Regions from separate parts of the Rhizobium sp. P1_C7 genome, predicted to be linked through region 2. Evidence: predicted binding sites of a transcription regulator. Region 2 holds the regulator's gene; each other region holds the start of a gene.
What was found. The regulator LexA, encoded in region 2, represses DNA repair genes until DNA is damaged. The targets are predictions, from matches to a motif close to TGTTCNNNNTGTGTTCNG.
Positions count from the first base shown of each region.

Region 1 (7,503 bases), on a different contig from region 2:
CCGGTCTGCTGGAACATCCCGACGCCGGGGAGGTCAGCATCAACGGCCACCCGTGCAACGGCCTGTCCGACGACAAACGCACGGCGATCCGTCGCGGCGAAATCGGCTTCGTCTACCAGTTCCATCATCTGCTGCCAGAGTTTTCGGCCATTGAAAATATCATGATGCCTCAGATGATCGCCGGTTTGCCGCGCGGCGAGGCAAAGGAACGGGCCGCGCAACTGCTGGACTATATGCGGATCGGTCATCGCGGTGCGCATCGCCCCGGCGAGCTTTCCGGTGGTGAGCAGCAGCGTGTGGCGATCGCCCGCGCCGTCGCCAATGCGCCCAGCCTGCTGCTCGCCGACGAGCCGACAGGCAACCTCGATCCGGAAACGGCAAGCTACGTCTTCGAAGCACTGGAAGCGCTGGTGCGTCAGTCCGGTCTTGCGGCACTGATTGCGACGCACAATCACGAGCTGGCACGCCGCATGGATCGTCGCGTGACGATCGCCGATGGCAAGGTCGTGGATTTCTAAGGCGTTTGACATCGCTCAGGGAATGATCAAGCCGCCCCGATAGTCGAGTTCATACGCCTTTCCGTCGACCTCGATAAACTCGGGGCCGCTAAAATGTGTGCAATCGCCGTCGCTGCGATCGGTATACCGTCCGAGCAGATGGCTGAACTCCATCCCGCCCAGGAAGCGGCCATGTTGAGCGTACATTCGCGCCGTGATGACGGTGTGCCCACTGCAGGAATCGATCAGCTCTGGTAGGACGATCCGGCCGAAATGGTTCATCATCCAAACCGGCTCTTCCTCCAGCCACACGACCTCTTGCCCGGAAAACTCAGTCCCGGCGAAATAGCTATCGATAGCGCCGGGGATCGCGCCTATAGCAGATGACGTGAACCGGTCCGGCTGTACGCTTGCCTGACACCGCCCGCAACGTAGGCCTGCGACTTTGATTCAGCGATGAACGAATCTCGCTCCTCGATATTCATGAGCACTCCTCGGGCTGCCGTTTAACTCAATCGGTACGCCCGCAGGCTTTCTGCCCGACTTCGTCGTCCCACTCCGCGATGGAGATCGCCTTGGCATCAATTTTCGAAGCATTGCCATCCCTGGTAACTTTGCCCGTCAGCACGTTGTAATCGCAGGCGCCGGTATCGTTGGTATCCAGCGTGTCATAGTGGCTGAACGTATATCCCGCGACGACGAACTGCTCGTTACGATAGGCGAGGGTCAATGTCTGTTCCCAGCGATCGCGGCCGATCCCGGAATTCTGCGAGTGCACGGCCAGCGATCCGCTTGGCAAAGGCTCGATCGACGGGTCCTGACCGAACATGCCGTCCAGGGTTCCATTGCCCCAGACCTTGCCAAGCGCCTGTGTCGCCAGCGTCAGCAGCGCGTGGTCCTTGTCCCTCAGATAAATATAGATGCCGATATCGTCCCCTTGCGCCGGCGGCGCTACCAGAAGTGCGAGGTCTGCCTCCCCATCGTGATTCCAATCCCCCGTCGCTCCGCCAATGATCTTGCCCGGATCGATCTGCTCGGCCGCGGCGGAAACGGAAGCAGCGCTGAGTACGGCTGTTAGGACAAATTTAATCATGGTTCTCTCCGTTCCAACTTCGCCAGAAGAGCCGAAAAGATTCCTGTTGACAACAGAACAGGATCAGAACAAACTAAGAACATAAGAGCACAGGAGAGCCAAATGACTGATATGATCCGTGATATCGCAGCATTCACCTCCATCGCAATGTTCGTTGCCAGCTTCTCGCTGATCTGCATGGCAATGTAGAATTCAGGGGACCGCATGGCTGCCATGCGGTCCGATTGCAGGACTTCTTCTGGACACCATCGCTGACAAAGCCGACAATGCTCCCGATTCATTCGGGCGATTGGAAGGGCATGTTATGGCGGGTATGGAGCAGGACGGTTTCATCGGCGGAACGCCGGGGTTCGTTCATCTGCGCGTCCATTCGGCCTATTCGCTTCTTGAGGGTGCGCTGCCGCTGAAGAAGATCCTCTATAAGGCATCAGGCGACAGCCAGCCGGCGATTGCCATCACCGACACCAACAACCTTTTCGTCGCCTTGGAGTTTGCACAGAAGGCGATGGACGATGGTCTGCAGCCGATCATCGGCTGTCAGGTCTCCATCGATATGGAAGACGGCCTCGAAACGGATCGGCGCGGCGGCCAACAGGTGCTTGTGAAACTGCCGTCGATCGTGCTGCTGTCGGCGACGGACGCCGGCTACGAGCGGCTCGTGGATCTTGTCAGCCGGGCTTATCTGGGCGGCGAGGGCGGCGGACAATCGGTGCATATTCGCTCGTCTTGGCTGGATGAGATCGGAACAGAAGGGCTGATTGTGCTGACAGGCGCATCGACCGGGCCGATCGACATGGCGCTCAGGGATGGCCACGGCGCCCAGGCCGAGGCGCGGTTGCTGTCATTGAAGCGGCATTTCGGCGACAGGCTCTATGTCGAGCTCCAGCGCCACGGCACCTATGACAAGCGTCATGAACAGCGGGTGATCGGGCTTGCCTACGAGCATGATCTTCCGCTGGTCGCGACCAATGAGGCTTTCTTCCCCACGCGCGACGACTACGACGCTCATGACGCGCTGATGGCGGTGGCTCACAATGCGATCGTCTCGGACGACAGCCGCTTCCGCCTGACGCCGGACCATTATCTGAAAAGCCGCGCCGAGATGGTGAAGCTGTTTGCCGATTTGCCCGAGGCTCTGGAAAACACGCTCGAGATTGCGCGTCGATGCTCCTTCGTCCTGAAGACCCGCAAACCCATCCTGCCGCGCTTTACTGGCGCGACCGCCGATCCGGAGGAGGCGGAGCGCGAGGAGGCACTTGAACTTCGCCGGCAGGCGGTCGAGGGGCTGGACAAGCGCCTTGAAACGCTGGGCATGTCGGCGGGCTACGAAGAGAAAGACTACCGGGAACGCCTTGAATTCGAGTTGAGCGTCATCGAGCGCATGAAGTTCCCCGGCTACTTCCTGATCGTTGCTGACTTCATCAAGTGGGCGAAGCAGCATGATATCCCCGTCGGTCCGGGGCGTGGTTCGGGTGCGGGATCGCTTGTCGCCTATGCTTTGACGATCACCGACGTCGATCCACTGCGCTTCTCCCTTCTCTTCGAACGTTTCCTCAATCCGGAGCGAGTTTCGATGCCGGACTTCGATATCGATTTCTGCCAGGATCGCCGCGAAGAGGTGATCCGTTACGTCCAGCAGAAGTACGGCCGCGAGCAGGTGGCCCAGATCATCACCTTCGGTTCGCTGCAGGCCCGCGCGGCGTTGCGCGACGTGGGCCGCGTGCTCGAGATGCCCTACGGGCAGGTCGACAAGATCTGCAAGCTCGTCCCGAACAATCCGGCCAATCCGACGCCACTCTCAAAGGCGATCGAGGAGGAGCCGAAGCTGCGGGAAGAGGCCTCGAAGGAGCCCGTCGTCGCGCGCCTACTCGATATCGCCCAGAAGATCGAGGGACTCTATCGCCACGCCTCGACCCATGCCGCCGGCATTGTTATCGGTGACCGCCCGCTGTCGAAGCTCGTGCCCATGTACCGCGATCCGCGGTCCGACATGCCGGTAACCCAGTTCAACATGAAATGGGTCGAGCAGGCAGGTCTGGTGAAGTTCGACTTTCTCGGCCTGAAGACGCTGACCGTTTTGAAGGTTGCGGTCGATTTCGTCGCCAAACGCGGCATCAGCGTCGACCTTGCCGCGATCCCGCTCGACGACAAGAAAACTTACGAAATGCTGTCGCGTGGCGAAACGGTCGGCGTGTTCCAGGTTGAAAGCGCCGGCATGCGCAAGGCGCTGATCGGCATGAAGCCCGACTGCATCGAGGATATCATTGCCCTGGTCGCGCTCTATCGTCCGGGGCCGATGGAGAATATTCCGACCTACAACGCGCGCAAGCACGGCGAGGAGGAGATCGAGTCGATTCATCCGACCATCGACTATCTGCTCAAGGAAACACAGGGCGTCATCGTTTATCAGGAACAGGTGATGCAGATCGCCCAGGTCCTGTCCGGCTATTCGCTCGGCGAAGCCGACCTTCTGCGCCGCGCCATGGGTAAGAAGATCAAAGCGGAGATGGATCAGCAGCGCGAGCGCTTCGTTGACGGCGCCATCAGGAATGGCGTTTCGAAGCCGCAGGCTGACAACATCTTCGAACTGCTGGCGAAGTTCGCAAACTACGGTTTCAACAAGTCGCACGCCGCCGCCTACGCCATCGTTTCCTATCAGACGGCCTACATGAAGGCGCATTATCCCGTGGAGTTCCTCGCCGCCTCCATGACGCTCGATATGTCGAACACCGAAAAGGTCAACGATTTCCGACAGGATTCCAAGCGCCTCGGCATCGAGGTCATTGCCCCATCGGTGCAGACGTCGTTCCGCCATTTCCAAACCGGCGAAGATCGCATCTACTACGCCCTGGCGGCGCTAAAGGGCGTCGGCGAGTCGGCGGTCGAGCATATTGTCTCGGTTCGCGGCGATACGCCGTTTGCCAGCCTTGAGGATTTCTGCCTGCGCATCGACCCCCGTCAGGTGAACCGTCGCGTGCTGGAAAGCCTCATTTATGCCGGCGGCTTCGATTGCTTCGGTCTCGATCGGGCGCAACTTGCGGCCGGTCTCGACCGTGTCCTTGGCTATGCGCAGCGTGCTCAGGAAAACAAGCTGAGCGGTCAGTCGGATATCTTCGGCAGCGCTCTGTCGTCCGGCCCCGAAAAGATCTCGCTGCCGCCGTTTTCGCCGTGGCTCGCCTCCGAGAGGCTGCTCAAGGAATTCCAGGTTCTAGGCTTCTACCTCACCGCCCACCCGCTCGATTCATACAACAGCGTCCTTCAGAAGATGCGTGTGCAAACTTTCTCGGACTTCTCGGCGGCGGTGAAACAGGGGGCAACGAACGCGCGTCTCGCCGGAACCGTGATTTCCAAGCAGGAGCGCAAGACCCGCACCGGCAACAAGATGGGGATCATCGTTTTCTCCGATTCATCGGGCCAGTTCGAAGCCGTGCTCTTCTCCGAAATGCTCAATCAATATCGCGACATGCTCGAATCCGGGAAATCCTTTGTGATTACCGCAACGGGCGAGGAGCGCCCGGAAGGCATCGGTCTCAGAATTCAGACGATCCAGTCTCTGGAGGAGAAGTCGCTGCAGATGCAGAAGGCACTGCGTGTCTATGTACGCGATTCAGGACCTTTGCGCGCCGTCGCAGCTCACCTCAATGCCAAGGGCGATGGGCTCGTTTCCTTTATCGTCATCAAGGAAGAAGGCAAGCGCGAGGTCGAGGTCGAACTACCGCAGAAGTACCGCATCACGCCGGAAATCGCCGCCGCCCTTCGCGCCGCACCCGGCGTCATCGACGTGGAGCTCGTGTGACGCTCAGCGCTGGGTGACCGTGATGAAGTCGGTGCCTTCGCCGGTCTCGTGTCCGAGGCCGGTGTCGGAGATCGTCATCGTCGATCCAGGCGTCAGCATGGCGTCTATCTTCCGCCGTGTCTCGTCGGGCATGTCGATCCGGCTCAAGGCATTTGAGATCGGCGTGCCGCTGATGATCGAGCTTTCAAGTTTGCTAATGCCATATCGCTTCATCGTCTGACTGGAAAGCGTGTTGGCAAGCGTGACGCCCAGCCAGTCCGCTGTACCGTTTTCGAGGTCGACATTATGTGCTGTCAGGAAATGCGTACCGAGTGCCAGGCTCGGATTGGCGATCGTGACAGGGGCCTTGAAGACAGGCTTGAATCCCTGACGGACCATGATCACGCCGTTTGGTGGCTCACCCTTGCCTGCCGCAGCGTAGACGGCGCGCAATAGCGCATCACTCATTAGTGACTTGTCGGCGCCGGAATCAAGAGGATGTTGGACCTTGAAGTCGCTGATCGCCTGAACCGAAGCCGGCCCGAGAAACCCGTCGGGATCGCCGGCGGAAAAGCCGAGTTCGTTGAGATAGGCCTGCAGATCGATGATCGCGTCGTGCTGGGTGCGGCGCGTGATCAGGATCCGGATCGGCTCGGCGTTGACGGGCGCCACGACCGACTGCACCTTGTTTGTGGGCATCGCGACTTCGTTCATCGCCACCTGGACCGGCAACTGTCGGATGGCCGGCCGAAGCGCGGCGTCAGAAAGCAGCGGCGCAGGCGCAGGCGCGTCAGGATGAAAAAGCACCGGATGCTCGATCGATCTTGGTGTCACCTCCGCATCGGTTATGATGACAGGAACACCCATGTCGGTCATCCTGTAGAGCTGTTTTGCGAATGCGCCGGGGATCCGCACGCATCCGTGCGAGGCTGGATAGTGTGGAACGGAATTCGACTCGTGGAGGGCAATGCCTGACCAGGTCAGCCGCTGCATGAACGGCATCGGCGCCGCCGAATAAAGGTTGGATTCATGATACTTCTGCTTCTCGATCACCGAAAAGATACCGCTGGGTGTCCCATGGCCCGGCTTTCCGGTCGAAACCTTCGACGTGGCGATCACCTCTGAGCCGTCATAGACGGCAAGCGACTGCTTGTCCTTCGATACGAAGATCTGCAGCGTGCGTGCATCCGCGGCGAGCACGGGGTGTACGAGTGCGGTGGCCGACAGCAAGCCGAGGCCGAATACAAGACGCGAGAACATTGTAACCAACCAATACGCAATACCTGCAGGCAAGCGTAATCGGGGAAGCTTAAGGAAAACTTGAAATAGCCGATGGCGAGGCTGTCTCACATATTAGTGATCGCGCTTGCCGCCGAACGTGTAACCGGTCTCGACCGTACCCTTGCCGAACTTGTCGCGCAGCTTGTCCATTGCCGCCTCGACAGCGGCACGGCGCCCCTGGTCCGCATCGACGAGATCGGGCGGATCGGCCCGCGCCGGATCGCAGAGATCGGTGACGCCGATGCCGATCAGACGAAACTTGGTGCCGTCTGTTTCCTTTTCCAGAAGATCGATACCGGTGCGGAAGATCCTGTCAGCAAGCTGGGTCGGGTCCTCCAGTTTCCTGTTTCGCGTTCGCGACTTGAAGTCGGCCGTCTTCATCTTCAGGACCACGGTGTGGCCGGCGATACCGCTTTTCTTCAGCCGCCAGGAGACTTTTTCGGAAAGGCTTCGCAGGATCGGCACGAGATCCGCGTGGCGGGAGATATCGTCGAAGAATGTCGTTTCGGCAGACACGCTCTTTGCCGGATCGTTTAGGTGAACCTCTCGGTCATCCATCCCGCGTGAAAGCCGGGCGAGCCGCTGCCCCATGCTGCCATAACGGCGCATCAGGTCAGTTTCCTCCATCGCCTGCAATTGGCCGATGGTGCGGATACCGTCGGCCGCAAGCGTTGCCGCGAATGCCTTGCCGACGCCCCAGATCGCCGTGACGGGCCGTGGCGCGAGAAAGGAGACGGCTTCCTCACGGCCGATTACGGAAAAGCCTCGCGGCTTCTGCAGGTCGGAGGCGACTTTCGCAAGGAATTTGCAGTAGGAGAGCCCGACAGAAACGGTGATCCCGATCTCCTGCTCCACAC
Region 1 covers NZ_JBFUAL010000022.1:81,680-89,182, forward strand. Annotated here, with positions in the region: gene AC1D2R_RS26345 (ABC transporter ATP-binding protein) at 1-518, shown strand, start outside; partial or broken gene AC1D2R_RS26350 (DUF5680 domain-containing protein) at 534-982, opposite strand; gene AC1D2R_RS26355 (hypothetical protein) at 1,009-1,590, opposite strand; gene dnaE (DNA polymerase III subunit alpha) at 1,895-5,386, shown strand; gene AC1D2R_RS26365 (L,D-transpeptidase family protein) at 5,390-6,625, opposite strand; gene AC1D2R_RS26370 (DNA polymerase IV) at 6,719-7,503, opposite strand, start outside.
Region 1: a site for LexA is predicted at 1,655-1,672, ahead of dnaE (DNA polymerase III subunit alpha). Genes of this name have one in related genera too.

Region 2 (7,503 bases):
GAACCGGCCGATCTTTTTCTTCTTATGATGCTTTGTCCACATACACGCATTCTCGAAACGCATTACCTTTGCGAGTGAGACTACCGATGAGAGATTAACCGTCCGTTGACTATGAACGCGACGCACCAAAAAACCCGCGCCAGGCCGGCGCGGGTTGCAGATGGTTGAAATCAGGCGGAATTAACCGCGGATGATCGACCGGCCGGCGTAGCGGGCCTGCGGGCCGAGACCCTCTTCGATGCGGATCAGCTGGTTGTACTTTGCGAGACGGTCCGAGCGAGAGAGCGAGCCGGTCTTGATCTGGCCGCAGTTGGTGGCAACCGCGAGATCGGCAATCGTCGAGTCTTCGGTTTCGCCCGAACGGTGTGACATGACGGCGGTGTAGGCTGCCTTGTGGGCGGTGTTGACGGCGTCCAGCGTTTCCGTCAGCGAGCCGATCTGGTTGACCTTGACTAGGATCGAGTTGGCAACGCCCATGCGGATGCCGTCGCGCAGACGGGCGGAATTGGTGACGAAGAGATCGTCGCCGACCAGTTGGACCTTCTTGCCAGCCAGATCGGTCAGCGCCTTCCAGCCGTCCCAGTCGTCTTCAGCCATGCCGTCTTCGATCGAGATGATCGGGTATTTCGCTGCAAGTTCGGCCAGGTATTCGGCCATGGCGCCCGGCTCCAGCGTGCGGCCTTCGCCTTCGAGTACGTACCTGCCGTTTTTGAAGAATTCGGTCGAGGCGCAGTCGAGGCCGAGTGCGATGTCGTCGCCCGGCGTGTAGCCGGCTTTCTCGATCGACTTCATGATGAAGTCGAGGGCCTCAGGCGCGCTCTTCAGGCCAGGCGCGAAACCGCCTTCGTCGCCGACATTGGTGTTGTGGCCCTGCGCCGACAGTTCCTTCTTGAGGACATGGAAGACTTCCGAACCCATGCGGACCGCTTCGCGGATCGAATCGGCGCCAACCGGGAGGATCATGAATTCCTGGAAATCGATCGGGTTGTCGGCATGCGCGCCGCCGTTGATGATGTTCATCATCGGAACCGGCAGCAGGTGGGCGCTGGCGCCGCCGACGTAGCGGTAGAGCGGCAGGCCGGAGGCTTCGGCCGCAGCCTTTGCGACGGCGAGCGAAACGCCGAGGATTGCGTTTGCGCCGAGGCGCGACTTGTTCGCAGTTCCGTCCAGCTCGATCATCAGATTGTCGATCTGGATCTGGTTTTCGGCATCGATGCCGCCGATTGCGTCGAAGATTTCTGTGTTGACTGCCTCGACTGCCTTTTCGACCCCCTTGCCTAGGTAGCGCTTGCCGCCATCGCGAACTTCGACGGCTTCGTGCGCGCCTGTCGAAGCGCCCGACGGAACAGCCGCACGGCCCATGCTGCCATCTTCAAGATAGACATCGACTTCGACGGTGGGGTTGCCACGGCTGTCGAGAATTTCGCGGGCGATAATATCGGTAATTGCGGTCATCGGCTCTTCCTGCTCAAGGGTGGATAAATCGTTTGAAATTCGTATTAGCCGAAGATGCGCAAAATACAATGGCGGTTTGCGCGTCCTCAATGACGATCGTCGTGCGAGGCCTATTATATGATCATGTCAGTCTTTTGAACGTCAGTTCTTGGCGATCGCGTCGAAGGCCAGGAGCTTTTCAAGAAGTCGCGGCATGTCCTTGAGAAACACCATATTCGGACCGTCCGAAGGGGCGTTGTCAGGATCTTCATGCGTCTCGACGAACACGCCGGCAACGCCGACGGCAACGGCCGCGCGAGCCAGCGTTTCGACGAACTCTCGCTGGCCGCCGCTTGAGCCGCCCTGCCCGCCGGGCTGCTGGACCGAATGGGTCGCATCGAAAATCACCGGTGCGCCCATGGCCGCCATGATCGGCAGCGAACGCATGTCGGAGACCAGCGTGTTGTAGCCGAAGGAGGCGCCGCGTTCGCACAGCAGAATGTTCGGATTGCCCGTCGAATTCAGCTTGTTGAGTACGTTCTTCATATCCCATGGCGCCAGAAACTGGCCTTTCTTGACGTTGATCGCGCGGCCGGTCCTGGCGGCAGCGACCAAAAGATCCGTCTGGCGACTGAGGAAAGCTGGTATCTGTAGAATATCGACAACGGTCGACACTTCGGTGCACTGCTCTTCCGTGTGGATGTCGGTCAGAACGGGAAAGCCGTATTCCTTCTTGAGATCGGCGAAGACTTCAAGCGCCGTCTCCAGGCCGATGCCGCGTTGTGCCGAAAGCGAAGTGCGGTTCGCCTTGTCGAAGGAGGATTTGTAGACGAGCCCGATGCCAAGCTTGTCACACAGCTCCTTGAGGACGCCGGCGATCATGAACGCGTGATCGCGGCTCTCCATCTGGCAGGGGCCGGCAATCAGCGACAGCTTGCCGCTATTTGAAAACACAACCGCGCCGGCACCCTCGCCGATTGCGACTTCGGAGTTTGTCTGGCTCATCGTTTCTCCTCGAAGGCAAAGAGCGCGCCCTGCCCGGACGCAGCCTTCACCAGAACTCGATTGTTCTTGCGGGTGTAGGTGATCCCGTTAGCAGCCAAATGCGCTTCTGTCACGGCAAGATCGCCGACCTTGAACACGATGGCGACGCCGCGCAGGCCACGATCGGTGCCGGGCGCGGCAAGATCAAAATAGGCATTCAGTCCATCCGGCGAAAGAATGCTGATCCGAACATTTGGCGTGGCAAGGCTGATACCGAACGCTTCGTCCCGGACCAACGGCGCCGCAGAGGAAAAGCGCAGGAACAGACCGAACGCCTTCGGGTCCGGCGCGGCGAGCACGATCTCGGTGATCCCGATCACCCCATTCGCATGCGTTTCCAGTGTCTTGCGGTCTGCGGGAAGCGCATTGATACGCTGGCAGGTGAAGATAAAAAAATCGGGTGCACGAAGGTCCGCAGCAAAGGCGAGCCTGAAAGCCGCGGTGGTCTCGTAACCATCGGGCATCTTCATCGGACGCTCAAACTGTAGCATGTCGCCGCCGCTTATCCTGTCGGCATGGAAACGCGCGTGGTCGCGATCGGCATCCGTCGTCGCCAGAACAACCGCCGAGAGGCCGTTCTCGCCGCAACGGAAACGAAAGGCGCGATCGCGCGCCGTGAATACGTTACCCCTCTTGATCGACGCCTCATAGGCCTCCGCGCTCGCAACGGCGAGCGGCTCGAGGTATGTTTTGTCGGCGAAGAAAATGCAGGCGTTTTCGGTTCCAAACGGGTGCCGCGCATCGGCCGCCACGGTGAAGCCGAGTTTGCCAAGGCGTTCCCTCGCCAAACCGACATTGGCGACAGGCAGGACAACATGGTCGAGCGGATGGACTTCACTCATGGCAAATCCTCTTCCGAAATTCGCAAATGTGTGCGCTGGCTCTCGTGACAATGCAAGAGGTGTGAGCGGCATAGGTCGAATGAAGTGCAAAACGCAACAAATACGGGCCAAGTTTCACGAAAATTTAGGCACTTGCGGAACACATATGGAACATATAGTGTCTGTTCTGGCTTTGTTTCACGACTCTGGGGTTGACTTCCATGCTCACACGCAAGCAACAGGAACTTCTTTTGTTCATTCACGAGCGAATGAAGGAGTCCGGCGTTCCCCCTTCCTTCGACGAAATGAAGGATGCGCTCGACCTGGCGTCGAAATCGGGCATCCACCGGCTGATCACGGCGCTCGAAGAGCGGGGGTTCATTCGCCGGTTGCCCAATCGAGCCCGCGCACTCGAAGTGATCAAGCTCCCGGAAGCGTACAATCCGAGCCTTCAACAGCGACGTGGCTTCTCGCCGAGCGTCATCGAAGGCAGCCTCGGAAAGCCGCAGATTGTTGCTCCCGCCGGACCGAAGCCGGCTCCAAATTCCGACAATGGCAATTCCGCTTCCGTCCCTGTCATGGGACGCATCGCAGCCGGCGTTCCGATTTCGGCAATCCAGAACAACACCCATGACATCGTGGTTCCAGCCGACATGCTTGGTTCCGGCGAACACTACGCGCTGGAGGTCAAGGGCGACTCCATGATCGATGCCGGTATCTTCGACGGCGACACTGTCATCATCCGCAACGGCAGCACCGCAAATCCAGGCGATATCGTCGTCGCGCTCGTCGATGACGAAGAGGCGACACTGAAGCGCTTTCGGCGGAAGGGTGCCTCGATCGCGCTCGAAGCTGCGAACCCCGCCTATGAGACCCGCATATTCGGGCCGGACCGCGTCAAGGTTCAGGGCAAGCTCGTCGGCCTTATCCGGCGTTATCATTGATCCGAATTGCTCTGTCGGCGAAGCGACCGCTGCGCCAAGTCTAGCCGGTCATATGCAGCGGTGACGATCGGCGTCCCTTGGTCGTCAATACGCGTATTTCAAAGGCTCCCGACCACGCAGGCTTTCGCCCGTCAGCAGCATCGATCCTGAGCGGAGACGAACCGGTGTGATTGTGATATCGGCTCCGTCGCAGGCGGGCCGAGGCAGGCGGCGTTTTCAAGCGTGGCGACCACATAGCCGCTGTCGTGGATCGCCACACGCCATGTTCAGGCTGACAAAACCATCCTCGGCTGCGTTGGCGACGCGACGCATCATGCTGCGGGCCTTCTGCTGTTGCTGCGGCTTCTCCATCGGTCTTCCTTTTCGGCACGCCGGCTAGTGGTTGCCGAGACCGCGAAATCGCGTCAGCAGGAAACCGCCATTCAGGGAGGCGCGCCATGTCCACCGTACCGCCCCATCCCAACACCATCTTGGCGATGGCAATGACCACGTCCAGACCGACCCCGGCTACCTTCCACGGCAGCGCACGTCGAGCCGGGACGGCGCCAGCAGCAAGGCGAGCATCCCCCATCGGTAACACAACGAACGAAATGAGTGCACGGCAATCAGGTTCGCCTTCAGCCCGTAGGCGCTCAGCAACTCGCATAAACCGCCACCAGAAAGCCTGCGAGAGCGGTCGCCTGAGGATCATGCGCCGGATCGTGCCGCCAGAATGACCAGCAGCAGAGCTGCGATGCACACCCCAAGCCGCGGCACAGCGGCCTCGAACGTGAACCACGAATGCGCCGGCTCCGAGAAGGACCTGCGAGATCAGGAAGTAACGTCCCTGGCCGAATTCCTCGACCCGCTCGAGGCGGCCGGCGGCAATATATCTGCGGCACGTTCGGTTCTTGTCGTCCAGCGAGATGCCGATTGGCGTCTGCCGCGGGACCGTACCCTTACGACACAGGCGCCTTCATGGGGAAGAGCGCGCATAAAGATCGCGTGCGCCGCCTGAGACGCTGTCGACCCGCTTCAATCGTTTGCAACACCGGCATACACCTGCACGCGGACGCCGCCCTCATCCGCAACCAGAATGCAAGCTTCGGACGCTTCACGCAACAATAATCGATTGAATTCCGAAGAGAAATCGGAACGCGGAAAAGACGAGGATAATCATTGGCTTCCGCTATGCGCGAAGGGCATCGCTGCGCTGCTTAAAAGTTAATACTGCAATGCACAAAATGGCATCAAGAGAACTTGGCATTAACCGCGCGATCATATAGCTATCGCTGACGACGCTTAACCCTATGGCGCCTTTATGGTGCCACCCGCCAGTTTGGAGGATCATAATGACGGATCGAAGCGCAACACTGAAACTTGGTGACAAGTCGGTCGACCTCGCCGTAAAAAGCGGCACGATTGGCCCTGACGTCATCGATATCGGCGCCCTCTACAAAAACACGGCTTCCTTCACGTATGATCCTGGTTTCACCTCGACCGCGTCTTGTGAATCGAAAATCACGTACATTGACGGCGACGAGGGCGTCCTGCTCCATCGCGGTTATCCGATCGAGCAACTGGCCGAGCACGGCGACTTTCTCGAGGTTTGCTACCTGCTGCTTTATGGCGAACTGCCGACCGCTGCACAGAAAAAGGATTTCGACTATCGCGTTACGCACCACACAATGGTGCACGAGCAGATGTCGCGTTTCTTCACCGGCTTCCGCCGCGATGCGCATCCGATGGCTGTCATGTGCGGCTGTGTCGGCGCCCTGTCGGCCTTCTATCATGACTCGACCGACATCACAGATCCGCATCAGCGCATGGTTGCCAGCCTGCGCATGATCGCCAAGATGCCGACGCTCGCTGCAATGGCCTTCAAGTACCATGTCGGCCAGCCCTTCGTTTATCCGAAAAACGATCTCGACTACGCATCGAACTTCCTGCGCATGTGTTTTGCCGTTCCATGCGAAGAGTATGTCGTCAATCCGGTGCTTGCCCGCGCCATGGACCGTATCTTCATCCTGCACGCCGACCACGAGCAGAACGCGTCGACCTCCACCGTACGCCTCGCCGGCTCTTCGGGCGCTAACCCATTCGCGTGCATCGCGGCCGGCATTGCCTGCCTCTGGGGTCCGGCTCACGGCGGCGCTAACGAAGCAGCACTCAACATGTTGACCGAAATCGGCTCGGTCGATCGTATTCCGGAATATATCGCCCGCGCCAAGGACAAGAATGATCCGTTCCGCCTGATGGGCTTCGGTCACCGCGTCTACAAAAACTACGATCCGCGCGCCAAGATCATGCAGAAAACGACACACGAAGTTCTCGGCGAACTCGGCATCAAGGACGATCCGCTGCTCGACGTGGCGATGGAACTGGAGCGCATTGCGCTTACGGATTCCTACTTCATCGAGAAGAAGCTCTATCCGAACATCGACTTCTACTCCGGCATCACCCTGAAGGCTCTAGGCTTCCCCACGACCATGTTCACAGTCCTCTTCGCTCTTGCCCGCACCGTCGGCTGGATCGCCCAGTGGAACGAAATGATCGAGGATCCCCAGCAGCGCATCGGCCGCCCACGCCAGCTCTACATCGGTGAGCCGCAGCGCGACTACGTCCCGGTTTCCAAGCGCTAGTCGGCCGAAAGGCGTCACTCGGCATCATAAGCCAACAAAAAACCCGGTCAGAAATGGCCGGGTTTCTTCTTTCGAAGTACGTCCAGAACGATCTCGGCGGCGTGGTCGCCCGGCGGCTTTTCTGTTCGCATCCGCTCCCAGACGAGATCGTAGCCTTCCATCATTGCCCTGCGCGGGAGGGTATCGGAGGATAGCTTCTCCATCCACCGTGTGAAACTTGCGCCGCGCACGACCTCGTTGAGGTATTCGGGGACAACGGCGTAGTCGGCGATCAGGTTGGGGATGGCTGCAGTCCAGATCTTGATGCGTCCTGTCAGCAGCTTGATGATCCAGTCAGTCTTGTAGGCAGAGACGCAGGGAACCCCAGTCAGCCCCAGCTCAAGGATGACCGTGCCGGAGGCAGCCATGGCCGCATCGGCTTCGGCAAATGCCTGCCATTTCGCATCCGCTCCGGTGACGATATCAGGCTTTATCGCCCAATCCTTGACCATTTGGCGAACCAGTGCCTCCCTGCGCGACGTCGTGGGCAAGACGAAGCGCGTCTCGCAGTTGCGTCCTGCAAGTTCGCTGACGGCATCGCCGAAATAGGGCAGCAGCTTGGTTATTTCGGAGGTGCGAGAGCCCGGCAGCAGCATGATC
Region 2 covers NZ_JBFUAL010000002.1:32,073-39,575, reverse strand. Annotated here, with positions in the region: gene AC1D2R_RS03265 (FtsB family cell division protein) at 1-42, opposite strand, end outside; gene eno (phosphopyruvate hydratase) at 181-1,455, opposite strand; gene kdsA (3-deoxy-8-phosphooctulonate synthase) at 1,597-2,439, opposite strand; gene AC1D2R_RS03250 (VOC family protein) at 2,436-3,320, opposite strand; gene lexA (transcriptional repressor LexA) at 3,521-4,243, shown strand; gene AC1D2R_RS03240 (hypothetical protein) at 4,460-4,594, opposite strand; gene AC1D2R_RS03235 (hypothetical protein) at 4,956-5,240, shown strand; gene gltA (citrate synthase) at 5,575-6,864, shown strand; gene lpxB (lipid-A-disaccharide synthase) at 6,912-7,503, opposite strand, start outside.

Region 3 (7,503 bases), on a different contig from region 2:
ACGTAGTCGCCGGCCTCATGACAGATGTCGCGCGACTTCTTGTAGGCCGTGCGAGCGTCGTATTCGCCGGCCAGATCGGCTTCCAGGACTTCCTTTACGTTCTGACCGATACGAAGCGGCGCGAGTGTCTGCAGATTGGGGTGACCTTCGAGGAAAATGATGCGCGCCACCAGTCGGTCGGCGTGATGCATCTCTTCGATGGACTCGGCCCGTTCCTTCTTGGCTAGCTTGGTGTAGCCCCAATCTTCGAGGAGACGGTAATGAACCCAGTACTGATTGACAGCGCCGAGCTCCAAAAAGAGGGCCTCGTTAAGCCGCTCGATGACTTTTTTGTCGCCTTTCAATGTCCGCTCTCCTGTTTTCTTCATGGAAGTTTCTGAGGCGGGACATGAAATCAAATAATTCGGCTTCCGTCGAGTGGTGACGGGCGTGATATTCCTCTGTGGTCTGGATGATAATGTCGACGACATTGGGGAAGCAGCCGCAGCAACGACCGCGCTTTTCCATGGCGTGGTACACCTTAGCCGGTACGATAAGCTGCCAACAGTCCTGTTCGAGAAGCTCGTTGATGACTTCTCGGATCTCCGTGTCGGTTATATAGTTGCAGCTGCAAACAAGCACGTTCTCATTCCAAACATGACAGTCACTATCGTCTTTTCTGCTAAAGAAGATGATGACTGTCAAGAAAAAATTGTCATCGTTGCTAACGTCGCAGCCGAGCATGCGCTGCGGCTTCCACCGGCATTCTGCCCTGCCTCTTTGATTTTATGGCGGATTCCCACATCAGGCGGCGAGCATGGTCCGGCCTCGTGAAAGTTACGTCCCTTCGGAATGACGCGTGACGTTTCCGAAGCCTTCCGACCGGGGATCGGCACATGCTCCCGGATCGACGGCATCGATTGTCGGAACGGCAATCGCCGCTCTATCCAGTACATGGCTTTGACGCAACTGAAAGGACTGCAGGCAATCTGCGTCAAGCCTTGCGGAGACACGATCGACGAAGGCGGCGAGTGATACGTCCTTCTGCCCGTTACCTTCGATATCGCCTTGCGTCGTATCGAAGTTCTCGTGACGGAGCACATTGATACGAAGGATCTCGAACCCATAGCCGGCATCGAGATCGTCATGCGCAGTCTGCAGGCGTTCGGAAAAGAGGGAGGCAATGCGCTTCGGTTCCCGCAAAGGCTGGGCAGTGCATGCCGAAATACGGAAGACCCTGCCATCGACCCGGAAGAGAACAAGTTCGAAGACTCGGCCTCCGGCGCCTCGGGCCTCGAGCGAAGGCTTCAAAGAAGTGGCGATCTGGCCGGTGAGCGCCAGGATGTCCTCTTTCGCTCTGATCGGCTCGATCAGGCGCCGTTCAGCCGAGAGGCTTGCGACCGGCAGGCGTGGCGATACCGGTTCCTCATCCGTGCCGAGGGCCTGGTCCAGCCGCAGGAGCAGGCCGGCTCCGAAGCGGCGGGCAAGGGACGCGCGCGGTGCGCCCAGCAGATCGCCGACATATTTCAATCCCATCTTTGTCAGAGAACCGACCGTTTCGTCAGAAAGGCGGAGCGAAGCGACCGGAAGCGGTGCAAGAACCATTTCCGCCTGATCCGCGGGGATAACCCCGCCTTGGCCAAACCGGCTCACAGCCCATGACAATCCGGGAGATGAAGAAATGGCACAGCGTACATCCAGTCCCATCTGCAAGAGCCTGGAGAGGATATCGTTGAGGAGCGCCCTTTCGCCGCCGAACAGATGGGCGCAGCCGGTAATGTCCAGAAACAGGCCGTCCTTCCCGTCGAGCGCAACCAGCGGCGTATAGCGGTCGCACCAGTCGGCGAGCCCCTCGAGGAAGCGCCGGTCGGCAGCGGGGTCCTCCTCGATCACATCGATAGTCGGATAAATGGCGCGGGCTTCGGCGACACCGAGGTTCTTCTTCAGGCCGACCGCTTCTGCCGCCTCGTCGAGCGCCGTTAACCGCATGGCATTGTTGAGGCGAGCGCAGCAGGCGATCGGTGGTGCGTCAGGACGACCGCGCGAACGCCAGGAAAGTCCCCATCTCTTTCTGGCAATCCTGTCGGTCGCAAGATGCGGGAAATTGAGCGCCAGAATGCGTTGCGCGATCGTCTGGAAAGCGAGTGTCGGCTGATTGGCGGACAGGGAAAAACCGGCGGTCATGGGGGTTCCATTCCAGAAAGAGGGAGAGGGGAGCCGGATTGCGGCTCTTCTCCAGGGTAAGGCGAAAGACCGGGCTATCGACGCTGCCGCCCAGCATCGAACCATCCGGCAAGGGCCGCGCCTGGGCGGGCGCGGGCTCGGCAAGAAAACGGAAGAAGGCGCTGCTCGCCTCCTCCCCTCCAGCGTGACGCAACAGGAAAAGCGGACGCCTGGAAGCCTTTGCTCTCAGGTTCAGGCGCCCCGCTTTACCCCAGGCCGAGCTTCGGATTGCCTGCTGGAAATACACCGCTTTCGACGGCGGTTTCTGCCAGCCACAGCGCGTCCCACGGCATAGGGTGGCCCCGCCTCCATCGAGGAAACGGTGTCAGAGATCCAAATTATCGGCAGAGAAACGCGCCTGCTCTCTTCGTCCTGCCACTGCGCCATGGGGGCCAGTGCCAGCACGAAGCCGCTGCCTGCGGCTGCATTGCGCAGCAAATGCGTGCGAACCTCGGTGAGCCATCCAGCGGCACGCCGCCATCCGTGGCTTCATCGAGCGCGGGTATTCCGAGCGGAAGACGCAGCGCATTTCCGCCTCCTTCTCCAGCAAAGTTGTGCTCAGTCAAGGCCTGACTTTCCTCTGCCGCCAAGGCAGGCGCGGGCTCTCCTTCAAGCTTTGCAATGGTTTCGCGGAGCGCAAAAAGCCGCTCGCGCGTCACGGCCGGTTTTGCCATCCACTCCACATTCTTGTGTTCCTGTTATGTTCTTATGGATTCCAGAGCTCGGCCGAAGAGTCAACAGCCATTTCCTGTGAATTTATTCCTGTCCTTGATTCCGCTCTCGAAAATCGAGTCCAAAGGTTCTATATGGGCCGAAAGGAAGGGAATTCTTATGGCCCGCGTAGACCAAAGCGATGATTGGCAGGACCGCCACGCGCCGACGATCCGTACTTTTGAGTCCTTGGCGATGGAGGCCTATAGCCATCTGCCGGAAGAGTTCCGTGCATTGACTGCCAACCTTACGATCGAGATCGAGGATTTTCCTGATGACGACGTGTTCGAGGACATGGCGCTGGAAACGCCGTTCGATCTGCTCGGCCTCTTCGAAGGCCGCGGCATTTCGGAGCGCTTCACCATGGAAACCGGCGAATTGCCCAACCGAATCCGCCTCTATCGACGGCCGATCCTGGACTACTGGGCTGAAAATGACGAGACGCTCGGCGATATCATCACGCACGTCCTGATCCACGAGATCGGTCACCATTTCGGCCTGAGTGACGACGATATGGAACGGATCGAGGAAAGTGCCGAAGAGGCGGCTGAGCGTTAAGCGCCAGGCTTACTGCTCAGACAGTTTCATATCCGGATGATAGTCCTTGCCTTCGACGTCCTTGACGATCGCCTGTGCGGCAATCACTTGACCTGTCTGCGCGTTGAAGGTCAGCGACGGCGAGCCCTGCAGCGCCCAGCCCTTATTGAGGGAATCTGTCACGCGGTGGCAGAACGCGGCGTCGTCCTGGCCGGTCAGAAGGCGGTAAAGCTTCATAAAATCGTCTTTCACTTCGGCGGTTGTCGTTCTGCAATCAGACGGGCTTTATGAACCAGACTTTCAGCCTGGACAAGATGCAGCCGCTCGATCATCCGGCCATTGGCATTGATGACGTTAAGACCTTCGGCTGCCGGATCAGCAAAGGCGGCGATAACAGCGTTTGCCTCGGCAATCGCCGCCTCGTCCGGCCCGAAATGGTTGTTGGCGGCCTCGATCTGCGCGGGATGGATCAGCATCTTGCCGTCGAAGCCCATGGCGCGGGCCTGGGTGCATTCGGCGTCGAAGGCATCCGCATCCCTGAAATCGTTGAAGACGCTGTCGATCGCGTCGAGACCGTAAGCGCGTACGGCAATGATGACCTGCATCAGCCACGGCACGAGATAGGTGCGGCCGGGCTGCGGCAATACGCCAGTTTCCTTGCGCAGGTCGTTGAGGCCGACGACGAAGCAGTCGAGCCTGGAGCCGGCGGTTCGTCCTGCTTCGGCGATTGCTGCGGCGTTCAGGATGCCGCGCGGTGTCTCGATCATCGCCCAGATGCGCAGGTTTTCGGGCGCATCGGCATCGGTGAGAAGATCGCTGACCGACATGACATCCTGCGGTTCGTCCACCTTCGGCAACAACACGGCATCGGGTTCCAGCGCCAATATCAGCTCAATGTCGGCCCGGCCAAACGTGGAGGAAATCGCATTGACGCGGATGATGCGCTCTTTGCCCTCAAGCGGCTTGCCGGAGAAGAGGGCCTTCAGGTTTTCCCTTGCTTCCGACTTTTTTTCGGGCGCAACCGAATCTTCCAGATCGAAGATTACGGCGTCGCAGTCCAGCACACGGGTTTTTTCCAGAGCGCGGAGATTGACGGCGGGAACACTCAGCACCGAGCGGCGCAGATTCATGGAACGGGTCAGTGGATTTTGGCTCATCACGAATGTGTGCCAAGCTTTGGATCAAGTGGCAAGCCAACAAAAAGCCATGCTTACCTTGCAGAGAAGGGAACGAAGGACCACATTCCTTTCCGAAGAAAGGTCTACGCACATGCAGAATATCCGTTCCATCTTCCTTATGCTCTCAGGCGTCACCGTCTTTATCGCTTTAGCGTTCCTCACCTTTTCGGTGACGCTCGCTGTCGGCGGCATTCTCACGGTGCTCATGGTGGGCCGCGCGCTTTCGCTGAAGATGAAACCGGCACCGGTCCGTGCCAAGGCACAGAGCAGGCCCCATTCCGGCGCCAACATGCGCATCTGGAATGACGGACGCGGCACGATCATCGATCTCTGATCTTCGTTGTATCTGCAGTTAAATTTTCCGATGCTGTCGGCTCGATTGCTACCCATGCGTCTTTGAAGCGGCAAGGCTTTCGCCTGCTTCAAAAATCAAACGAATGGAGGACCAGCATGGATACCCAAACGCAAACCAGCTCAATGACGCTGCCACCGGTCAGAAACGGCTTGTTGCCCTACGTCACCGTCGATGGCGCTGTGAAGGCTGCGGAATTTTACAAACGCGCCTTCGGCGCGGAAGAAGCATTCGTCGTTCCTGTCGATGAAAACGGACGGACGATGCATGTCCACCTTTATGTGAACGGCAGCTCGCTCATGCTGAGCGATGCCTATCCCGAGCACGGCCATCCCTTCGAGAAGCATCAGGGCTTCACACTGCAGCTCGTCGTTGAAGACATCGATTTCTGGTGGGATCGTGCCGTTGCCGCTGGGGCCGAAGTCGTCATGCCTGTTGAACTGATGTTTTGGGGCGATCGTTATGGTCAGCTTCGCGATCCGTTCGGCGTCAGCTGGGCGATCAACGCGCCAGTTAGGGCGAGATAACTTCGAGGGCGGCCGGCCGCGTCGAATTCGAGCGTGACTGGCCGCTTCATGCAAATTTTCCTTCATTTCGGCGGGAAACTGCACTAAACGCTGAACAACAAAATTATGTCTGCTGAATTGGAGGCCAGGCCATGGATAAATTCGTAAAGCTGACGGGCGTTGCCGCCCCCCTGCCGGTCGTCAACATCGACACCGACATGATCATCCCGAAGGACTACCTGAAGACGATCAAGCGCACCGGCCTCGGCAAGGGCCTCTTCGCGGAAGCTCGCTACAATGAAGACGGATCTCCGAACCAGGATTTCGTGCTCAACAAGCCCGCCTATCAGAACGCCAAGATCCTCGTTGCCGGCGATAATTTCGGCTGCGGCTCCTCGAGAGAGCACGCACCGTGGGCACTTCTCGATTTCGGCATCCGCTGCGTCATCTCGACGAGCTTTGCCGACATTTTCTACAATAACTGTTTCAAGAACGGTATCCTGCCGATCATGGTCAGCCAGGAAAACCTCGACAAGCTTATGGACGACGCTTCGCGCGGCTCCAACGCGATCCTGACGATCGATCTCGAAAACCTCGAAATCACCGGTCCGGACGGCGGCTCGATCAAGTTCGATCTCGACGCGTTCAGGCGCCACTGCCTGTTGAATGGTCTCGATGACATCGGCCTGACGCTGGAAAAGGGCAAGTCGATCGACAGCTTCGAAAAGTCGAACGCCTCATCGCATCCTTGGGCGGCATAAGCGGTCGTTCTGCATCGCATTGTCAAAGCCGGGTTTTCGCCCGGCTTTTTTCTTGGCCCGGCTTTTAGAGCAGCCGTTCCTTCCACATCTTCAGCTTCTCCAGCGAAACGCCGATGCCACCGCAGACTTCGATCAGCGGATTGTTGAAGCGTTCGAGAATGTCGGGATGGGCATCGGCCACCGCCAACGCAGCGCCGCAGGCGGGCTCTACCAGGATGCGATAGGCATCGGCAAATTTCAGGCAGGCTGCGACTGCTTCCGCATCTGTGACTGTCAGGCTTTCGACCGGGTGATGCTTCGGCAAATCGAATACGTGCTGCGCAACCTGGCGCGCGCCGAGCGAATTGGCGATCGAGGTGATGGCCGGGAGGGTGATGCGATCGCCTGCCGCGATGCTGGCATGGAATGATGCAGCGCCTTCGGTCTCGACGGCGATAACAGGCACGTGAGAGAGGCCATTTTTCTTGAGCCCGGCGACAATCCCAGCGAGCAAGCCGCCGCCGCCGACGCTGGCGATGACACAGTCAAAGCCGGCACCCTTCGCCACCACTTCGTCGATCAGCGTGCCGTGGCCTTCCCAGAGGAGCGGATGATCGAAGGGGTGCACGTAGGCGGCCTTTCGGGCATCGGCGAGCTTGATCGCGTAGGCGTTCGTCTCATCGAAGACGGATCCATGCACGAGAACCGCCGCCCCCGTCGCTTCGATCGACTGGCGAACCTCCTCGGAGGTCGTTTCCGGCACGACGATCGTGACCGGCACGCCAAGGGCGCGTCCGGCATGGGCGGCGGCGATGCCAGCATTGCCGCCGGAGGCGCAGAAGATCTCCCGGGCGCCGTTCTCGACCTCGTGCTGACAGAGCCTGCCGACGCCGCGCAGCTTGAAACTTCCTGCCGGCTGCAGGGCATCGAGCTTCAGCCAAAGCGGCCTGTTGCTGGCGCTATAGCTTGCGGTGGTGCGAAAGAGCGGCGTGTCGAGATGGAGAGGGGCAGCGGGCATTGACGACATCCAGATAGCGGTCACGGTAATTCCTTGTTACCCGCGCGCGTCCTGCGGTCAACTCACGTATATTGAACGCCTGGTGGTCGCAAACCGTACCGAATCGGCCGTTGTTCGCTTGATATGCCGTTTCCCGAGGGCTAATAAGCCGCAACTTGTTTTTCTGCGGAGGGTTTCATGACAGCGCGCAATCTTTTCCTGCTGCCGGGCGACGGCATCGGTCCCGAGGCCATGGGCGAGGTCCGCAAGATCATCGCCT
Region 3 covers NZ_JBFUAL010000006.1:220,836-228,338, reverse strand. Annotated here, with positions in the region: gene bfr (bacterioferritin) at 1-344, opposite strand, end outside; gene AC1D2R_RS11780 ((2Fe-2S)-binding protein) at 310-723, opposite strand; gene AC1D2R_RS11775 (Y-family DNA polymerase) at 817-2,109, opposite strand; partial or broken gene AC1D2R_RS11770 (hypothetical protein) at 2,009-2,876, opposite strand; gene AC1D2R_RS11765 (metallopeptidase family protein) at 3,034-3,471, shown strand; gene AC1D2R_RS11760 (DUF1737 domain-containing protein) at 3,481-3,687, opposite strand; gene AC1D2R_RS11755 (HpcH/HpaI aldolase/citrate lyase family protein) at 3,699-4,607, opposite strand; gene AC1D2R_RS11750 (hypothetical protein) at 4,720-4,962, shown strand; gene AC1D2R_RS11745 (VOC family protein) at 5,079-5,507, shown strand; gene leuD (3-isopropylmalate dehydratase small subunit) at 5,639-6,247, shown strand; gene AC1D2R_RS11735 (pyridoxal-phosphate dependent enzyme) at 6,312-7,244, opposite strand; gene leuB (3-isopropylmalate dehydrogenase) at 7,422-7,503, shown strand, end outside.
Region 3: a site for LexA is predicted at 2,893-2,910, ahead of AC1D2R_RS11765 (metallopeptidase family protein). Genes of this name have one in related genera too.

Region 4 (7,503 bases), on a different contig from region 2:
TGCCTCGATAGCTGAAGGTGGCGGCCTTTGTCGTCTCCGCGGCGAGAGCCAGGATGCGCACGCAATCCATCATCAGACTCTCATAGCTTTCCGCCGCACGATACCATTCCAGCATGGTGAATTCCGGATGATGCAGCGGCCCGCGCTCGCGGTTACGAAAGACGTGCGAGAAACAGGCGATGCGCTGCTCGCCGGCGGCGAGCAGCTTCTTGCAGGCGAATTCCGGTGACGTATGCAGATAAAATGACGCCTTCTGGCCATCCGTGGTCAGCGCCTCAGTCGCGAAGGCGTGAAGATGCGTCTCATTGCCAGGCGAGATCTGCAGCGTTGCCGTATCCACCTCGATGAAATCCTCGCGCGCGAAGTAGCCGCGCAATGCCGCCTGGACGGCATTTCGTCCGATCAGGAATGGACGGCGGTCTGCATGGACGTTCGGCGTCCACCATGGAGACGCTTTGGTGATCGAGGGTTTCATTCAACGCTGTCCTCGCCGCATCGGCCAACGCGAGGGCTGGCTATTTGCCGGATTTTAGGTTAGTTGCGCCCCCAAAGAACAACTAATTGCGTCTCCGGGGCTATTTCGACAGTCCTCTACGACGCCAAAAGCCGAGTTACAAGGAAGTCTTATGGTCAAGGTCATCGCCTCTTCTGTCCGCAAGGGCAACGTCCTCGATGTGGACGGCAAGCTTTACGTCGTTCTGACGGCCAACAACTTTCACCCGGGCAAGGGTACACCGGTCACCCAGGTCGACATGCGCCGCATCGTCGATGGCGTCAAGGTCTCCGAGCGTTGGCGCACCACCGAGCAGGTCGAGCGCGCCTTCGTAGAAGACGTCAACCACCAGTTCCTCTATGAAGATGGCGAAGGCTTCCACTTTATGAACCCTGTCAACTACGATCAGGTCGTGGTCGACGTCGAGACAATGGGCGACCAGAAGGCCTATCTTCAGGAAGGCATGACCTGCGTTCTCTCGATGCACGAAGGGATCGCGCTGGCTCTCGAACTCCCGCGCCACGTGACGCTCGAGATTTCCGAGACCGAACCGGTCGTCAAGGGTCAGACGGCATCATCTTCCTACAAGCCTGCAATGCTGTCGAACGGCGTACGCACTCTGGTGCCGCCACACATCAACGCTGGCACGCGGGTCGTCATCGCCACCGAAGACAATTCCTACGTCGAGCGTGCGAAAGACTGATTTCGAGGAAATACCGTTACCTTAAGGCCGCGTCGTTCTCGATGCGGCCTTTTTGTTTGCAGGTACTTAGCAAGCGCACGATTCAAAAAAGGCGCCGGATAACCGACGCCTTTATTTAATTTACACATATGAAGGCACCGACGGCTATCACTGCCGACTGCCTGTATGGTCTCACGGGCAACGTGCTTCGTAGCGACGACCGTACCGGTCACGATACACGCAGTAACCCCGGCGTTCGACCGAGTGACCGATAAGAGCGCCAGCAAGACCACCGGCCACGGCGCCGATTGCCGCGCCGCCCCAGCTATGACTGACTGCCCCGCCGATGATAGCGCCGCTGCCTGCGCCAATCGCAGTACCCTGTTCCGTCGCCGTGCAGGATGCGAGCGCACCGACCAAGGCACCAATGAGAACAATTTTCTTCATCATGACAATTTCTCCCAGGTTTTTCGGGCGGTTAGATACGGCCCATCAGTACAAGAATAATAATAATGACGAGAACTAGCCCCAAACCACCGGAAGGTCCATAGCCCCACCCCCGACTATAACCCCAATTTGGTAGGGCCCCGAGCAAAAGCAGAATAAGGATAATAAGCAGTATCGTTCCAAGCATATCCGGTGACCTCAGCGCATTACGAGTTTGAATGAGGAAGAAACACGCAAATTAGATTTTTGTTCCGCCGACATATTCCGCTCGATTCATTGCGCCATTTTGCGGCCTACGGCCCGAATTCACAGGGCCGACTGGGAAACAGGGTTTGACGCCCTGCCGGGACATCCGCCCCCTATGGTTAAATAGTCAATCGTCTACAACATGTTGCCGTGAACAAACCCTGAAATCAAAGCAGTCGCCGATTCGTCTGCTGTTTGTTCCGCCTTTGATCGACACATTGGCGGAGCCGGTCGTCGGGTTCGTTCAAACACCGTACCCCAAAAACACAAACGGCCCGGCAGGTGCTCGCCAACAAGAATTGAGGCACGTCCGCACGCCAAGCGTGAATCTTCAGATTCAGCATCTAGTGCGAAAAAGTGATTCAAAATCAATAGTTAGCCGTGAACAAACACTGAATCAGCGGGAGTCAGCGATTCGTCTCTGATTCGTTCTCGCACTGTTCTGAATCGCCAAACAGGTAATATGCAAGCTATTCGCGCAGCAGAAATCCACATGTCAGCCCTTGCGTTTGGCCGAGCGGCTGTCCATGTGTGGGTCTGCTTCAGTGAGGAGCTGAGTTTATTCCGAGGTGGTCGCCTCATCTGCAGGACAATGACACTGACATCGCAGCCCATGATACTGAGCGGGCGCGGCGTGACCGCGGTGCTCGGTCCAACCAATACCGGCAAGACGCATTATGCCATCGAACGCATGGTCGCCCACGGCACCGGCGTAATCGGCCTGCCATTGCGTCTGCTCGCGCGCGAGGTCTACACACGTGTCGTCGAGAAGGTCGGCGTGCAGAACGTCGCTCTGGTCACGGGCGAGGAGAAGATATCGCCTCCCAATGCACGGTTTTCGGTCTGCACCGTTGAAGCAATGCCACGCGAGACGAAGGCCGCCTTCGTCGCCATCGACGAGGTCCAGCTGGCAGGCGATCTGGAGCGTGGCCACATCTTCACCGACCGCATCCTGCACCTGCGCGGTCGCGACGAAACCCTTTTGCTCGGCGCCGGCACGATGCGCCCGATCCTGCAGCAGCTCCTGCCGGGCGTGACCATCGTCGAACGGCCCCGCCTTTCCCACCTGTTTTACGCCGGCCAGAAAAAGATCACCCGGCTGCCCCAACGCACCGCAATCGTTGCGTTCTCGGCTGACGAGGTCTACGCAATTGCCGAGCTGATCCGCCGGCAGCGCGGCGGCGCGGCAGTTGTACTGGGGGCGCTGAGCCCCCGTACGCGCAACGCGCAGGTCGCGCTTTACCAGGCAGGCGACGTCGAGTATCTTGTGGCAACCGATGCCATCGGCATGGGCCTCAATCTCGATGTCGATCATGTCGCCTTTGCGCAGGATCGGAAGTTCGACGGCTATCAATTTCGCAATCTCAATCCCGCCGAGCTGGGCCAGATCGCCGGCCGCGCCGGCCGTCATCTCCGCGATGGCACCTTCGGCGTCACCGGCCAGGTGGAACCCTTCGACGAAGAGCTCGTCCAGCGCATCGAGGGCCACCAGTTCGACAACGTCAAGGTGCTGCAGTGGCGGACCACGGACCTCGATTTCAAGTCCATCCAGACTTTGCGGGCGAGTCTTGAGACCAGTCCGCGCGTTTCCGGACTGACGCGCGCTTTGCCGGCTGTTGACCAGCAGGCGCTTGAACAGCTGTCGCGCTATCCGGAGATCATTGATCTTGCCAACACGCCGGCGCGGGTCGAAAAGCTGTGGGAAGCATGCGCGCTGCCGGACTATCGACGTATTACACCGGCACAACATGCGGATCTTATCTCCACCCTCTTTTCCGATCTCGTGCGCTATGGCACGGTGAATGAGAACTTTCTTGCAGAACAGGTGCACCGCGCCGATCGAACGGACGGTGAGATTGACACGCTTTCGGCGCGAATCGCGCAGATAAGGACGTGGACCTATGTATCGAATCGGCCCAATTGGCTTGCCGATCCGACACACTGGCAGGAAAAGACGCGGGAAATCGAAGATCGATTGTCCGATGCGTTACATGAAAGGTTGACGAAACGCTTTGTTGATCGCAGGACATCTGTGCTCATGAAGCGCCTGAGAGAGAATGCGATGCTGGAAGCTGAAATCAGTGTAAATGGCGATGTCTTCGTTGAAGGACATCATGTAGGGCAGTTATCCGGATTCCGGTTCACGCCTGTATCGGGAGCGGACGGGCCGGACGCCAAGGCGGTTCAAACTGCTTCGCAAAAGGCGCTTGCTCTTGAATTCGAGGCGCGCGCAGCGCGTATTCACGCAGCCGGCAATGCCGATCTGGCAATCAGCGCGGATGGTTTGATCCGTTGGCTGGGCGATCCGGTTGCGCGCCTGACGGGTAGTGATCACATCATGCGCCCGCGCGTCATCCTTCTTGCGGACGAGCAGCTGACGGGCAATGCGCGCGACCATGTTTCGGCGCGCGTTGAGCGGTTTGTGAACCACCACATCAGCACGGTCCTGAAGCCGCTTGACGACCTGTCGCGCGCCGAAGACCTGCAGGGCCTTGCAAAGGGTCTCGCGTTCCAGCTGGTAGAGAACCTTGGCGTGCTCTTCCGTCGCGACGTGACGGAGGAGGTCAAGTCGCTCGATCAGGATGCCCGTGCATCGATGCGCCGCTACGGCGTTCGCTTCGGCGCCTATCACATCTTCGTTCCGGCTCTCCTGAAGCCAGCGCCGGCTGAGCTCATCACGCTGCTCTGGGCTTTGAAAAACGACGGTCTCGAAAAGACCGGCTATGGAGATCTCATCCCAGTGTTGGCGGCCGGTCGGACCTCCGTCGTCACCGATCCTGGCTTCGAACGGATGTTCTACAAGCTTGCAGGTTTCCGGTTTCTCGGTAAACGGGCTGTTCGCATCGACATTCTGGAGCGTCTCGCCGACATCATCCGGCCGCTCCTGCAGTGGAAGCCTGGTCAGCCGAATCGTCCGGAAGGCGCCTATGACGGCCGCCGTTTCACGACGACGACTGCCATGCTTTCCATTCTCGGCGCCACGCTCGAGGACATGGAAGAAATCCTCAAGGGCCTCGGCTATCGCGCCGATGCCGTGAAGGCGGAGGAGGCAACAGCGCACCTCTCCACGCAGGACGCGTCCGCTGCCCCGGCAGTTGCCGAGACAATCGCCGACGAAAGCGCCGAGAAGGCCGATCACGACGATGCCGACAGCGCATCGGAAGAGACAACTGCCGAAGCGCCAGCAGCGGCGTCCGAAAATGTTGCCGCAGAAGCAGTCGCCGTTGAAGGTGCGGAGGCTGAAGAGCCGAAGCCGGTTCTGCTCTGGCGTCTTGGTGGCCGCACCGACAACCAGCGCCAGCCTCGTCATGGTGATCGCCGTGGCGGCCAGGCCCAGGGACAGGAGCGTCAGGGCCAGGACCGTGGCCAGGGACATCGTCGCCAGGGCGGCGGCGAGGGAGCGGAAAACCGCGATGGCAACCGCCAGCATCGCGGCAAGGACGGCGGAAAGCCCAATCAGGGACGCGGCGACCGCAACGAACAGCGCGGCGACCGTCAGGATCGCGGTGATCGCAAGGACCGTAACGACCGCAACAACAATCGTGGCGGCTCGCAGCCGCTGCGCTTCGAGGCAAAGCCCCCGCGCAAGGAAAAGCCGATCGATCCGGATTCTCCGTTCGCCAAGCTCGCTGCCTTGAAGGAGCAGATGAAGAAGTAATCGATGGGCGGGGAGATACAGCCATCAAGCGGTTCGCGCCAGCGCATCGACAAATGGCTGTTCTTCACGCGCATGGTCAAGTCGCGCTCGCTGGCACAAAGCCACATTCAGTCCGGTTATGTGCGGATCAACGGCGAGCGCGTTGCGCAGCCAAGCCAGATGGTCAAACCCGGCGACAAGGTCGAGCTTTCGCTTGACCGGCGCGACGTCGTTCTGATCGTTAAGTCAGCTGGGGAGCGACGCGGGCCCTTCGAGGAGGCGCGACTCCTCTATGAAGACCTGACACCGCCACCGGATGAGACAAAACGCCTCACCGCGTTTGACCAGGCTACCCGCTCGGCGGGCGCGGGCCGACCGACGAAAAAGGAACGGCGCGCAATCGACAGACTGATGTCGGAGGAAGATTAGAAAACTCTCTCCAAACCAAGTGTTTTTGCGATCGGTTTATTCTTGAAATCAGCCACCAAAGCCGATACTTCACACACAACTTGCCGGATTGCGTGACGGCCTCCCAGCCTGTCAACGCGACCCTTCGGCTAGGGAAAGGCGCGACGTTCCAGGTTGCCCGGCCCCGCCTGCGTGAAATACCTGGAGTTCTTCATGACCTACGTCGTGACCGACAACTGCATTCGCTGCAAATATACCGACTGCGTGGAAGTATGCCCTGTGGACTGCTTCTATGAAGGCGAGAATTTCCTCGTCATTCATCCCGATGAATGCATAGATTGCGGCGTTTGCGAGCCGGAATGTCCGGCGGAGGCAATTAAGCCGGATACAGAGCCGGGCTTGGACAAGTGGCTGAAGATAAACGCTGAGTATGCAAGCGTCTGGCCGAACATTACCGTCAAGAAGGAAGCGCTGACCGAGGCCAAGGAAATGGACGGCGAGACCGGAAAGTTCGAAAAGTACTTTTCTGAAAAGCCGGGCGCTGGCGATTGATCGCAACGGTGAAGCCGAGACCCTGACACCGGGTTCACGGCTTGACAACACGGCCATGAATCTGCTCCGGGCAAATGGGTGACCTGTGTTGCCCGCATGACTCATGCGCAGTAAATTATTGATTTCCTCATATTTTTGTGGTAGATTTTCTAACACTGATCCATTTGCGGCATGTCGCATGCCCCAAAACCACCACGAAAGCAAACAAATCCACACGCGGTTTCCGTGACATATCAACGCCTTGAGCTGTCAGGTCCCAAGATCGCGTGACTGAGTCTGTTTGCTTCTGCCCGGTGGGACCAGAAGTAAAGTCACCCGACGGATCCGACCGTCTCATCCGGGCCTGACTGACCCGGCTCCGGCTTCTGCCGGAAGCGTAACAGGGAGTTTTTGATAAGAATGACGACCCAGCAGAAAAAGCCTTCCGCAGCACGCCATGGTTTCAAAACCGGTGAATCGATCGTCTACCCCGCTCATGGCGTCGGTACCATCAGCGCCATTGAAGAGCAAGAAGTCGCCGGCATGAAGCTCGAACTTTTCGTTATCGATTTCGAGAAGGACAAGATGCGGCTGAAGGTGCCGGTTGCGAAGGCCATGAGCATTGGCATGCGCAAGCTTTCTGAAACCGACTTCGTAGAGCGTGCATTGAAGGTCGTGCAGGGCAAGGCGCGCGTCAAGCGCACCATGTGGTCCCGCCGTGCGCAGGAATACGATGCCAAAATCAATTCCGGCGACCTGATTTCCATCGCGGAAGTCGTGCGCGATCTCTATCGTGCCGAAAACCAGCCGGAACAGTCCTATTCCGAGCGCCAGCTTTATGAAGCTGCGCTTGATCGCATGGCACGAGAAATCGCTGCTGTGAACAAGATGTCGGAAACCGAAGCCGTGCGCCTTGTCGAGACGAACCTGAACAAGGGTCCGAAGCGTGGCAAGGCAATTGAAGAAGACGAAACTCAGGATGAAGCTGCCTGATTGACGCTTCCTTCTCATGCAAAAAACCCGGCCTTCGAGCCGGGTTTTTTATTGGAACTTTTTCCG
Region 4 covers NZ_JBFUAL010000006.1:166,255-173,757, forward strand. Annotated here, with positions in the region: gene epmA (EF-P lysine aminoacylase EpmA) at 1-475, opposite strand, end outside; gene efp (elongation factor P) at 627-1,196, shown strand; gene AC1D2R_RS11485 (YMGG-like glycine zipper-containing protein) at 1,368-1,625, opposite strand; gene AC1D2R_RS11490 (DUF3309 family protein) at 1,654-1,809, opposite strand; gene AC1D2R_RS11495 (helicase-related protein) at 2,461-5,526, shown strand; gene AC1D2R_RS11500 (RNA-binding S4 domain-containing protein) at 5,530-5,934, shown strand; gene fdxA (ferredoxin FdxA) at 6,127-6,465, shown strand; gene AC1D2R_RS11510 (CarD family transcriptional regulator) at 6,865-7,437, shown strand.
Region 4: a site for LexA is predicted at 2,296-2,313, ahead of AC1D2R_RS11495 (helicase-related protein). Genes of this name have one in related genera too.